DNA from 3 places in the Pseudomonas sp. GW821-FHT03E01 genome. Region 1 is predicted to be linked to each of the others. Evidence: predicted binding sites of a transcription regulator. Region 1 holds the regulator's gene; each other region holds the start of a gene.
The links. Region 1 encodes sigma-54, which starts transcription at its own class of promoters, with help from an activator protein. Its sites were predicted from a motif close to ANTGGCATNNANNTTGCTNT; they were not measured.

Region 2: AC07VO_RS19245 (flagellar basal body rod protein FlgF) is a predicted target of sigma-54. The motif match lies at 2,023-2,042, and genes of this name have one in related genera.
Region 3: flgB (flagellar basal body rod protein FlgB) is a predicted target of sigma-54. The motif match lies at 2,307-2,326, and genes of this name have one in related genera.

What each region holds. Positions count from the first base shown of each region.
Region 1 is NZ_JBWKUI010000008.1:24,438-28,638, reverse strand. It holds gene lptA (lipopolysaccharide transport periplasmic protein LptA) at 1-440, shown strand, start outside; gene lptB (LPS export ABC transporter ATP-binding protein) at 440-1,165, shown strand; gene AC07VO_RS14855 (RNA polymerase factor sigma-54) at 1,350-2,843, shown strand; gene hpf (ribosome hibernation-promoting factor, HPF/YfiA family) at 2,918-3,226, shown strand; gene ptsN (PTS IIA-like nitrogen regulatory protein PtsN) at 3,239-3,703, shown strand; gene rapZ (RNase adapter RapZ) at 3,706-4,201, shown strand, end outside.
Region 2 is NZ_JBWKUI010000011.1:89,422-93,622, reverse strand. It holds gene flgH (flagellar basal body L-ring protein FlgH) at 1-344, opposite strand, end outside; gene flgG (flagellar basal-body rod protein FlgG) at 397-1,182, opposite strand; gene AC07VO_RS19245 (flagellar basal body rod protein FlgF) at 1,228-1,968, opposite strand; gene AC07VO_RS19240 (sigma-54-dependent phenylalanine hydroxylase transcriptional regulator PhhR) at 2,323-3,882, opposite strand; gene phhA (phenylalanine 4-monooxygenase) at 4,164-4,201, shown strand, end outside.
Region 3 is NZ_JBWKUI010000020.1:63,858-68,058, reverse strand. It holds gene flgA (flagellar basal body P-ring formation chaperone FlgA) at 1-215, opposite strand, end outside; gene AC07VO_RS27320 (chemotaxis protein CheV) at 297-1,229, shown strand; gene cheR (protein-glutamate O-methyltransferase CheR) at 1,276-2,103, shown strand; gene flgB (flagellar basal body rod protein FlgB) at 2,369-2,776, shown strand; gene flgC (flagellar basal body rod protein FlgC) at 2,780-3,223, shown strand; gene flgD (flagellar hook assembly protein FlgD) at 3,240-3,962, shown strand; gene flgE (flagellar hook protein FlgE) at 3,994-4,201, shown strand, end outside.

The DNA.
Region 1 (4,201 bases):
AGGCCGACGACGCCCAACTGGACGACAAGAACGGTGTTGCCACCTATAAAGGTGATGTGATCATCACTCAGGGCTCGATGATCGTTAAGGGCAACACCGTGACCATCACCCGCACGCCAACAGGCGAGATCGATGTGGTGACCTCGGTGGGCAACCTCGCCTACTTCGAGCAACTGCAGACCGCTGGCGACACCAAGCCTGTTCAGGGCTGGGGCGTAACCATCCAGTACCACGCAGCGCAAAACCGCGTCGTACTGATCGACAAGGCCAAAGTTGTCGACAAGGACAACAACGTCACCCAGGGCGAAAAAATCGTCTATGACACGATCAAGAAACTCGCCAGCGCCGGTCGCGCCACGGGCAGCAAGGTCACCGAGACACGTCCGCGTATCGACATGGTGATCCAGCCGAAGAAGAAAACCGACGAGAAAACCCAGTAATGGCAACTCTGAAAGCTCAGCATCTGGCCAAGAGCTACAAGAGCCGCCAGGTCGTGCGTGACGTCAGCCTGTCCATCGACAGCGGCCAGATCGTCGGCCTGCTTGGCCCCAACGGCGCCGGCAAAACCACCTGTTTTTACATGATCGTGGGTCTGGTACAGGCCGATCAGGGTCGCGTACTGATCGATGACCTGGACGTCAGCCACCAGCCGATGCACGGTCGCGCGAAGGCCGGTATCGGCTATCTTCCGCAAGAAGCGTCGATCTTCCGCAAGCTGTCGGTGACCGACAATATCATGGCCATCCTCGAGACCCGCAAGGAGCTCGACAAGGCCGGTCGCCGCAAAGAGCTGGAAAGCCTGCTGCAGGAATTTCACATCCACCACATTCGTGACAGCCTTGGCATGAGCCTGTCCGGTGGTGAACGCCGTCGGGTGGAAATCGCCCGGGCACTGGCCACCAACCCGAAATTCATCCTCCTCGACGAACCCTTCGCCGGCGTGGACCCGATCTCGGTGGGCGACATCAAGCAGATCATCCACCACCTCAAGGCCAAAGGCATTGGCGTGCTGATCACTGACCACAACGTCCGTGAAACCCTGGACATCTGCGAAACCGCCTACATCGTCAACGATGGCCAGCTGATCGCTGAAGGCGACTCCGCCACCATCCTGGCCAACGAACTGGTCAAGGAAGTGTATCTGGGCCATGAGTTCCGCCTGTAAGCGCTGAGGTGCCTGGCCAGTCGCCTTGGTGCTCATATCAATAAAAAATCAATAGTTTTTTATTGTTACAGCGCTCTAGGCAAACACTTCAGTTTCAGGCATATAATTTGCTTATGTTTGGCGCTTCGGCGCCCTGTAGTGGATGGCGCATGTGCGCCGGCGAATAAGGTGTTAAGCCCCTGCCATGAAACCATCGCTAGTCTTGAGAATGGGCCAGCAGCTGACGATGACACCGCAGCTGCAACAGGCCATCCGCCTGCTCCAATTGTCGACCCTGGACCTGCAACAGGAAATCCAGGAGGCCCTGGAGTCCAATCCGATGCTCGAACGCCAGGAAGAAGGCGACGACTTCGATAACGCAGACCCCTTGGCCGACAAAGCCGAACAGCAACCCAACACCGACATTCAGGAACCCTCCTACCAGGAAACCGCCCCGACGGTGGATAACCTTGAGGAAGGCGACTGGAACGAGCGCATTCCCAACGAATTGCCTGTCGATACCGCCTGGGAAGACGTCTACCAGACCAGCGCCAGCAGCCTGCCGAGCAACGATGACGACGAGTGGGATTTCACCACCCGTACTTCGGCCGGTGAAAGCCTGCAAAGCCATTTGCTCTGGCAACTGAACCTGGCACCGATGTCCGACACCGATCGCCTGATCGCCGTGACCCTGATCGACTGCATCAACAATCAGGGCTATCTGGACGAAACCCTCGAGGAAATCCTCGAGGCCTTCGATCCGGAACTGGACATCGAACTGGACGAAATCGAAGCCGTCCTGCACCGCATCCAGCAATTCGAGCCCGCCGGTATCGGCGCCCGCAACCTCGGTGAATGCCTGCTGCTGCAACTGCGCCAACTGCCCGCCAAGACCCCTTGGCTGACCGAGGCCAAGCGCCTGGTCACCGATTACATCGACCTGCTCGGCAGCCGCGACTACAGCCAGCTGATGCGCCGTATGAAGCTCAAGGAAGATGAACTGCGCCAGGTGATCGAACTGGTCCAGAGCCTCAACCCGCGCCCGGGGTCGCAAATCGAGTCCACCGAAGCCGAATACGTCGTTCCCGACGTGATCGTGCGCAAGGACAACGAGCGCTGGCTGGTGGAACTGAACCAGGAGTCGGTGCCGCGCCTGCGGGTCAACGCCCAATACGCCGGCTTCGTACGCCGCGCCGATACCAGCGCTGACAACACCTTCATGCGTAATCAGTTGCAGGAGGCTCGCTGGTTCATCAAGAGCCTGCAAAGCCGCAACGAAACCCTGATGAAAGTGGCCACCCAGATCGTCGAGCATCAACGCGGCTTCCTGGAGTACGGCGACGAGGCCATGAAACCGCTGGTGCTGCATGACATCGCCGAAGCGGTGGGCATGCACGAATCGACGATTTCACGGGTGACCACGCAAAAATTCATGCATACCCCACGGGGCATCTATGAACTGAAATACTTTTTTTCCAGCCACGTCAGTACCTCCGAAGGCGGTGAATGCTCGTCTACGGCGATCCGCGCGATCATCAAAAAACTGGTTGCCGCGGAAAATCAGAAAAAGCCGTTGAGTGACAGCAAGATCGCTGGTTTACTGGAGGCACAAGGCATTCAGGTGGCTCGCCGCACCGTCGCCAAGTACCGCGAATCCCTAGGAATCGCGCCTTCGAGCGAACGCAAGCGGTTGATGTAGAGCCACGCCACAGCGTTCCAGTGGTAGATCATCGGATCTACCGCTTTATGCACTGGCAACGAAGGAGAAGCTGTATGCAAGTCAACATCAGTGGACACCAACTGGAAGTGACCGAACCTCTTCGCACCTACATCGGCGAAAAACTCGAACGATTAGAGAGGCATTTCGACAAGATCACCAACGTGCAGGTCACGATGACGGTCGAGAAGCTCAAGCAGAAAATCGAAGCCACGCTGCATATTCCCGGCAATGAGGTGGTCGCTAACGCGGAACATACCGATATGTACGCAGCGATCGACGCACTGACCGACAAGCTGGATAAACAACTCAAAAAGCATAAGGAAAAGACCCAGAGCCTCCTCCAGGGCGCGACCGGTCGTTAACACTCCCAACCCATGATCCGACTTGAAAGCATCCTGACCCCCGGCCGTTCCCTGGTGAACGTGCCGGGCGGCAGTAAAAAGAAAGCCCTCGAGCAAATTGCCAACCTCATCCATCGCGAAGTGCCGGATCTGGCCATGCAGGATGTCTTCGAGAGTCTGGTCGCCCGTGAAAAACTCGGTTCCACCGGCTTTGGCAACGGTATCGCCATCCCCCACTGCCGTCTCAAGGGCTGCGGATCGCCCATCAGTGCCTTGATGCACCTGGATGCACCCATCGATTTCGACGCCATCGACGGCGCTCCGGTTGACCTGCTGTTTGTACTGCTGGTCCCCGAAGCCGCCACCGATGCGCACCTGGAGTTGCTGCGCCAGATCGCCAGCATGCTTGATCGCAAGGAAGTGCGTGAAAAACTGCGCAGCGCCCCGAGCAACGAAGCCTTGTATCAGGTTGTCCTGGACGAGCAAAACGGTCACTAATCATGCGCCTGATCATCGTCAGCGGCCGCTCCGGCTCAGGTAAAAGCACTGCCCTCGATGTTCTCGAGGACAACGGCTACTACTGCATCGACAACCTGCCGGCCGGTCTGTTGCCGGAACTGGCCGAACGCGCACTGATTCACACCGAACTGGCACAACCTCTGGTGGCCGTGTCCATCGATGCACGCAACTTGCCGAGCCACCTGTCACGGTTTCCCGAATTGCTGGAAGAAGTCCGCAGCCGGCATATCCAGTGCGATGTGCTGTATCTGGACGCCGATGAAGAGACCCTGCTCAAACGATTTTCGGAAACCCGCCGCCGTCACCCGCTGAGCAGTGCCAATCGCTCGCTGGCGGAGGCGATAGAGGACGAAACCAATCTGCTGGGGCCGATCGCCGACCTGGCCGACCTCAAGGTCAACACCACCAATCTGAACCTGTATCAGCTGCGCGATACCATCAAGCTGCGCCTGCTGAATCAGCCGGAGCCCGGTACTG
Region 2 (4,201 bases), on a different contig from region 1:
CTGTCGAGCGGGTTATTTACGCTGGGCTTAGTGCCGAACAATGAGGAAAGACCAATGCTGGTCTTGCTGGTCTTGTCGACCTGGGAATTGGCGTTCTTGCTCGCCTGGGTGCGCTCGTTCAGGGTGATGGTGATGATGTCACCGACCCGGAATGCCTTGCGGTCGCTGTACAGGTTCTGTTCGAAACCGGCCTGGTAGATCGAGCCGTTATTGGCGGCAGCCGGCAGCGGCGTGCGCGGCAACACCGGGGCGTAGTAAGGGTCATTGGGCTTTGGCGTCGGACCGACGCACCCCGCCAGCGCGGCGACCCCACTCAGTGCCAGAACAGATACGAAGCGATTCATGACCCTACCTCACGGTGTTGCAGGCGACCTCATGGCCGCCTCATAGACTTGATTACAGATTCTGCGTTACGAACGAGAGCATCTGGTCGGCGGTGGAGATCACTTTGGAGTTCATCTCGTAGGCGCGCTGAGTGGTGATCATGTTGACCATTTCTTCAACGGTGCTGACGTTGGACGTTTCCAGGGTGTTCTGCAGCGTGGTGCCGAAACCGGCCAGGCCCGGGGTGCCGACTTGCGGCGCGCCACTGGCAGCGGTTTCCAGGAACAGGTTGTTACCCACCGCTTGCAGACCGGCCGGGTTGATGAAGTCGGCGGTTTGCAGGTTGCCGATCACCTGGGCGGCCGGGCTGCCGGCAACAGTGATGGACACGGTGCCGTCACGGCCAACGGTGAACGTCTGGGCATTGTTCGGAATGACAATGGCCGGCTCCAGGGCGAAGCCGCTGGCGTTGACGATCTGGCCGTTGGAATCCAGGTGGAAGGTACCGTCACGGGTGTAGGACGTGGTGCCATCGGGCTGCAGGATCTGGAAGAAACCGCGGCCGTCGATGGCCATGTCCAATGGCTGCTCGGTGGTTTGCAGGCTGCCGGCGGTGAAGTTTTTCTGGGTGCCGACGATGCGCACACCGGTACCCACTTGCAGACCCGACGGCAGTTCGCTGTCCTGGGTCGACTGGGCGCCTGGCTGGCGCTTGATCTGATACAGCAAGTCCTGGAACTCGGCGCGGTCACGTTTGAAACCCGTGGTCGATACGTTCGCCAGGTTGTTGGAAATGGTGGTGAGGTTGGTGTCCTGGGCGGACAGACCTGTTTTGGCAACCCATAGAGCCGGAAGCATTCGTTTCTCCTCGTGCGCCTGTTTTACGGCGCGACGTTCTGATAATTAGCTGATCTGCAAGACCCGAGCCATGGCCTGGTCATCGTCTTTGGCGGTGTTCATCATCTTGATGTGCAGCTCGAACTGCTTGGCCAGCGCCAGTACCGAAGTCATTTCTTCCACGGCATTGACGTTGCTCGACTCGAGGAATCCGGACACCAGCTTGACGCCGGCATCGGCTTGCGCCGGCTTGCCGTCCTTGGTGTGGATCGAACCGTCCAGGCCTTTGGTCATGTTCTTGAAGTCCGGGTTGACCAGCTTGATGCGGTCGACTTCGGCCGTCACACGCGGGCCTTCGCCCATCGCACGGATACTGACGGTGCCATCTTCGCCGACTTCGATCTGCTGCTCAGGCGGCACGGCAATCAGACCGCCATTGCCCATCACCGGCATGCCGTTGCCGGCGCGCAACACGCCCAGCGCATCAACGTTCAGGCTGCCGGTGCGCACGTAGCTCTCACCGCCATCGGGGCTCTGCACGGCGATCCAGCCGTTGCCTTGCACCGCGACATCGAGGTCACGGCCGGTTTCCACCAGGGCGCCCGGGGAGAAGTCGGTGGCCGGACGTTCGCTCATGGCAAACGCACGCGCCGGAAAGCTGTCACCAAACACCGGCATCGAACGGGCCTGCTCCAGGTCCTTCTGAAAACCATTGGTAGAGATGTTCGCCAGGTTGTTGGCATGAGCCTTCTGCGCCAGTGCATTCTGGCTGGCGCCGGTCATTGCCACATAAAGGTACTTGTCCACACTCTTTCCTCTGCATGCCGGACGTTTGCCGCCCACCGCTGTACTGCTGAGCCATAAGCAATTTGCAGACCAACTTTTTTCTGGCGGCGCCGGGCCCGGCAAACAAAGGACTTGAGGGATTTAGAGGGGATTGAAGGAATGTATCGAAGACGAAAAACCGGCGGTGTCATGCCGCCAAGAGGCAAGGATCAGCCTGGACGCTGATCGTTCCCCTGTGGCGAGGGAGCTTGCTCCCGCTCGGGCGCGAAGCGGCCGCAAAACCTACCTGCGCGATCTGCCTGCAATAATTCGGTTGTCATTTTTTGGGCTGCTGCGCAGCCCAGCGGGAGCAAGCTCCCTCGCCACAAAAGCCGCTTAGCCCGGCTCCTTGCCGACCTCATACTCGCGCAACTTATTGGCAATGGTGGTATGGGAAACCCCCAGTCGCTTGCCCAGTTGCCGACTGCTCGGATACTCGGAATACAAGCGCTCCAGCACGGCTTTCTCGAAGCGCCCGACAATCTCGTCCAGCCCACCCTCGAGGGAGAAGTCGCCAAGCGGCTGACGCACGCCGTAGTCCGGCAGACGAATGTGCTCGGCTTTGACGGTGCCGCCTTCGCACAGGGAGACCGCCTGAAACAGCACGTTCTCCAACTGCCGCACGTTACCCGGCCAGTGATAGTGACTGAGTCGTTCCATCGCCGCCGGCGCCAGCTTCGGCAGTGGGCAACCGATCTGTCGGCTGGCCTGATCGAGGAAGTGCTCCACCAGCGGCGCCAGTCCGTCGAGGCATTCGCGCAGTGGCGGGATGTGCAACGAGAGCACGTTCAAGCGGTGGTACAAGTCCTGGCGAAATTCACCGCGAGCACACAGCTCGGACAAGTCCACCTGAGTCGCGCAGATCACCCGCACATCCAGATAGACCTCTTCATCGCTGCCGACACGACGGAAGCAACCGTCCTGCAGAAAGCGCAGTAATTTCACCTGCAAGCGCGGGCTCATTTCGCCGACGCCATCGAGAAACAACGTACCGCCCGCCGTCAGCTCCAGGAGCCCGAGCTTGCCTTCGGCCCGCGCCCCTTCGAAGGCGCCGGGGCCGTAGCCGAACAATTCGGTCTCGGCCATGGACTCTGGCAGGCCGGCGCAGTTGAGCGCCATCAGCGGTGATTGCCCGCGCGGGCTCGCCAGGTGACAGGCCCGCGCCAACAACTCTTTGCCGGTGCCGGTTTCGCCTTCGATCAATAGCGGCGCATCCAGCGGTGCCATGCGCCGCGCTTCGCGAACCACCGCCGCCATCACTTTCGAGCTTTGGAAAATGCTGTCGAAGCCGCGCAACTCCTGTTTGCGCACGTTATAGATGCGCTCGCCCACCCGGTCCGCCCGGTGCAGCGTCAACACCGCACCGGCCATGGCCTCGCTTTCGTCATGCTCCGATTGCAGCGGCGCGATGTCGGCGAGAAACACGTCACCCTTGACCTTCACCCGCAAGCCGTTGATCCGCGACTTGTTGGCGCGCACCAGTTCCGGCAAGTCGAAGTCTTCGGCGTACCGCGACAGCGGAATCCCCGGCACCTCATCCACCCGCACCCCGAGCAATTGCGCCGCCGCACGGTTGGCCGCGACGATGGAACCGCCCATGTCGATCGACAGAACCGGAAACTCCAGGGCACCGAGCAAGGCATTGAGCTCCATGTGCCGACGCTCGCTGGGCATCAGCCCTACACGCTTGACACCGAATACCCCACCAATCGCCTCGAACTTCGGCCGCAACGCCTGGAACTGAATGTTGATCAGGTTCGGACAGTGCAGATAGATCGCATTGCCATGCTCACCACCCACCTCGCCGCGAGCGACGTTGATCCCGTACTCGACCAACAGGTTGAGAATGTCGCGCAAGATACCGATGCGGTTCTGGCAGTGGACTTTGATACGCATATGAAGGCCCGTAACAGCGGTGATCGAGGCCCGGCGCAAGGAATTTTCTGCGCGAGCACCAAGTTAGTCGTCAAGATTATGTGACACCTGTAGGCCATTTCAAACCCGTAAATATCAATACTTGCGCCACAGCAGACAATACGTAACGAAAACTTTACGAAGAGCGCGGATTTTTCCTACGCAAGACGCGGATCACCTGCTGCAACACCGAACACCTTGGGGTATTTCTAGGTCCATAGCTGTACACACAACAAGAACGATTCCCCTAGCAGGAGAGCAGCATGAAGCAGACGCAATACGTGGCTCGCGAGCCCGATGC
Region 3 (4,201 bases), on a different contig from region 1:
ATTTCGTAGCGACCTTGCGTTTGACTGGTGGCCAGATAGTCCTCTACGGTGAATTCAAGAAAGCCTTGGGTGACGCCGATAAGCATGTCAGGCAAGGTAACCGTATCAGCAAGGGCAGGGCTGCCAGCGTTGAACAGGCAAGCGGCCGACATCGCGCAGAGCAATCTGCGGCAGGTTGATGTCAGGTGTCGGAAAAATGTCGGTTCTGTGTTCATAAGAGTTAAAAAGCAAGCGCCGTGCCGTTTCGTGATGAATGTGCGTCGCAACACACTTAGCGTTGGTGTAGGAGTCTGGGCATGGCTGGTGTAATGGATTCGGTGAACCAGCGCACGCAACTGGTAGGGCAGAATCGCCTTGAGCTGTTGTTGTTCCGTCTCGACGGCCAGCAGCTGTATGGGATCAACGTGTTCAAGGTTCGCGAGGTGCTGCAATGCCCCAAGCTGACCCTGATGCCCAAGTCCAGTCCTGTCGTGTGCGGTGTGGCGAATATTCGGGGGGCAACCATTCCGATCCTGGATCTGGCGATGGCGACCGGTGCCGGTCGGTTGCTGGACCAGAGCAATCCCTTCGTGATCATCACGGAGTACAACACCAAGACCCAGGGTTTCCTGGTTCGGTCGGTGGAGCGCATCGTCAACATGAACTGGGAGGAGATTCATCCGCCACCCAAGGGCACGGGGCGCGATCACTACCTGACGGCTGTGACTCGGGTCGACAACCAGTTAGTCGAAATCATCGACGTCGAGAAGGTGCTGGCGGAAGTGGCGCCGACGCCGGAAGCGATTTCGGTGGGCGTGGTCGATGTTGAGACCCAGCACAAGGCGCTCTCTTTGCGCGTATTGACGGTCGACGACTCGTCGGTGGCACGCAAGCAGGTGACCCGTTGCCTGCAAACGATCGGTGTCGAAGTGGTGGCGTTGAACGACGGCCGGCAAGCGCTGGATTACCTGCGCAAGCTGGTTGACGAGGGGAAGAAGCCGGAAGAAGAGTTCCTGATGATGATCTCCGACATCGAGATGCCGGAGATGGACGGGTACACCCTGACGGCCGAGATCCGCGCCGATCCGCGCATGCAAAAGCTCCATATCATCCTGCATACTTCGTTGTCGGGAGTGTTCAATCAGGCGATGGTCAAGAAGGTCGGTGCCGATGACTTCCTGGCCAAGTTCCGTCCTGATGACCTGGCATCCCGGGTAGTCGACCGGATCAAAGCAGCAGATAACAGCTAGAGGCCTTCTGCCCCTGGCGGTCAACACGATTTAAGAGGCGGTATCTTTGTCTACGGGTAATTTGGATTTCGAACAGTTCCGGGTATTCCTGGAAAAAGCCTGTGGCATTTTGCTCGGTGAAAACAAGCAATATCTGGTCTCGAGCCGTCTCAACAAACTGATGGAACAGCAGGGCATCAAATCGTTGGGTGAGCTGGTTCAGCGCATCCAGACCCAGCCGCGCAGCGGTTTGCGCGAGATGGTGGTGGATGCCATGACGACCAACGAAACCCTGTGGTTTCGTGACACCTATCCGTTTGAAGTCTTGAAGAACAAGGTATTGCCTGAAGCGATCAAGGCCAGCCCCGGTCAGCGCCTGCGGATCTGGTCGGCGGCGTGTTCGTCGGGTCAGGAACCGTATTCGCTGTCGATGTCCATCGATGAGTTCGAACGGGTCAACATGGGCCAGTTGAAGATGGGCGTGCAGATCGTTGCCACCGACCTGTCCGGCAGCATGCTGACCAACTGCAAGACCGGCGAGTACGACAGCCTGGCCATCGGTCGCGGTCTGTCGCCCGAGCGCCTTCAGCGTTACTTCGACCCCAAGGGGCCGGGGCGCTGGGCCATCAAGGCACCAATCAAGAGTCGGGTGGAGTTTCGCTCGTTCAACTTGCTGGACAGCTACGCAAGCCTGGGCAAGTTTGACATCGTGTTCTGCCGCAACGTGCTGATCTACTTCTCCGCCGAGGTGAAGAAAGACATCCTGTTGCGCATTCACAGCACGCTCAAGCCGGGCGGTTATCTGTTCCTTGGCGCGTCCGAAGCGCTGAACGGTTTGCCGGACCATTACCAGATGGTCCAGTGCAGCCCGGGGATCATTTACCAGGCGAAGTGATTCGTTGACGGCATAAAAAACGGGAGTCCATTAGGACTCCCGTTTTTTTATGCCTGTGACACCACGCTCCCACAGGGGCAAGTAGCGTTCTTTGGATGGTGAGAAGCGGCAGAAAAGCGGCAGGCGGCGGAAATCGGTTGCCGCTTTTCTGGCATTGCCGCCTCGTTACTGCTCGCAAAGCCCCGGTTTACGGGTTTTTTTGAATTGGCACGCCGCTTGCTATGTTCACGTTACGAAAAATCAGGTCACCCGAAGGTTTCCCGACATGAGCATCAGCTTCGATAAAGCGCTCGGTATCCACGAACAAGCCCTGGGCTTCCGCGCTCAGCGTGCTGAAGTCCTGGCCAACAACATCGCCAACGCCGACACCCCGAACTACAAGGCTCGGGATCTGGACTTCTCGAAAGTGCTCGCCGAGCAGAACGAGAAAACCAAAAACGGCAAGTTCGCCTTGAGCATGACCAACAGCCGTCACATCGAAGCTGAAGGCCTGGGCAATGGCGACGAGTCGCTGATGTATCGCACGCCGATGCAACCGTCGATCGACCAGAACACCGTGGATGCCCAACTGGAACAGTCGAACTACGCGGAAAACGCGGTCAACTTCCAGGCCAGCTTCACCCTGCTCAACAGTAAATTCAAAGGGCTGGTGTCAGCCCTGCGCGGAGAGTAATTCATGTCCCTGTCCAGTGTTTTCAACATTGCCGGTAGCGGCATGAGTGCCCAGACCACTCGCTTGAACACCGTTGCCAGTAACATCGCCAACGCCGAGACCGTTTCGTCGAGCATCGACCAGACCTACCGCGCCCGTCACCCGGTGTTCGCCACCATGTTCCAGGGCGGCCAGAGCGGCGGCAGCGATTCGCTGTTCCAGAACCAGGACGCGGCCGGTCAAGGCGTGCAAGTGCTGGGTGTGGTCGAAGACCAGAGCAACCTTGAAGCGCGCTACGAGCCGAATCATCCGGCCGCCGATGCCAAGGGCTACGTCTACTACCCGAACGTCAACGTCGTCGAAGAAATGGCCGACATGATTTCCGCAAGCCGTTCGTTCCAGACCAACGCCGAAATGATGAACACCGCCAAAACCATGATGCAGAAGGTCCTGACCCTCGGTCAGTGATAAGGGGCGACTTTCGATGAGTGTTACCGATACCACCAGCGGCGTAAGCCTCAAGGATGTCCTGGCCAACTCTTCGGTCAAGACCACGACCACCAGTGATGGTCTTTCCGCGGCGACCAGCAGTGCCACCGGCAGCAAGGCATTGGGCAAGGATGCGTTCCTGCAACTGCTGGTCACCCAGCTGAAAAACCAGAACCCGCTCGATCCTCAGGACAACAGCGCGTTCGTAGCCCAGTTGGCGCAGTTCAGTAGTCTGGAAGGCATCACCACGCTGAACGACACCGTCAGCGGCATTGCCAGCAACTACAACTCGTCGCAAGCTCTGCAGGCTTCTTCGCTGGTGGGCCGTTCGGTCATCGCGCAGACCGGCAAAGCCGTGGTCGACACCTCCAAGAACCTCAACGGTACGGTTGTGCTGCCGGCGTCGGCGAACCCGGTTACGCTCAAAATCAGTGACGCCGAAGGCAAGACCATCCGCACCATCGACATGGGCAGCCAGAGCGCTGGCAACGCCAGTTTCATCTGGGACGGCAAAAACGATGCCGGAGCAGTCGCCGCGGCCGGCACGTACTCCTTCTCTGCCAGCGCAACCTACGACGGCAAAGCGACCTCACTGGTTACTTACCTGCCGGCAACCGTCAACAGCGTGACCATCAGCCAGACCGGCGGTGAGCTGATGCTGAACCTGGCAGGCCAGGGCAGCGTTGCCCTGTCCAAAGTGCAAACCATTGGTCTATAGAGCCGACTAACACGGCACAAAGGAGTGGAATATGTCTTTCAATATCGGCCTTAGCGGTCTCTATGCAGCCAACAAACAACTGGACGTGACCGGCAACAACATCGCCAACGTCGCGACCACCGGTTTCAAATCGTCCCGTGCAGAATTCGAAGACGTGTACTCGGCCACTCGCCTGGGTACCGGCAGCAAGACCATCGGTAACGGCGTGCGCCTGGCCAACGTTTCCCAGCAGTTCAGCC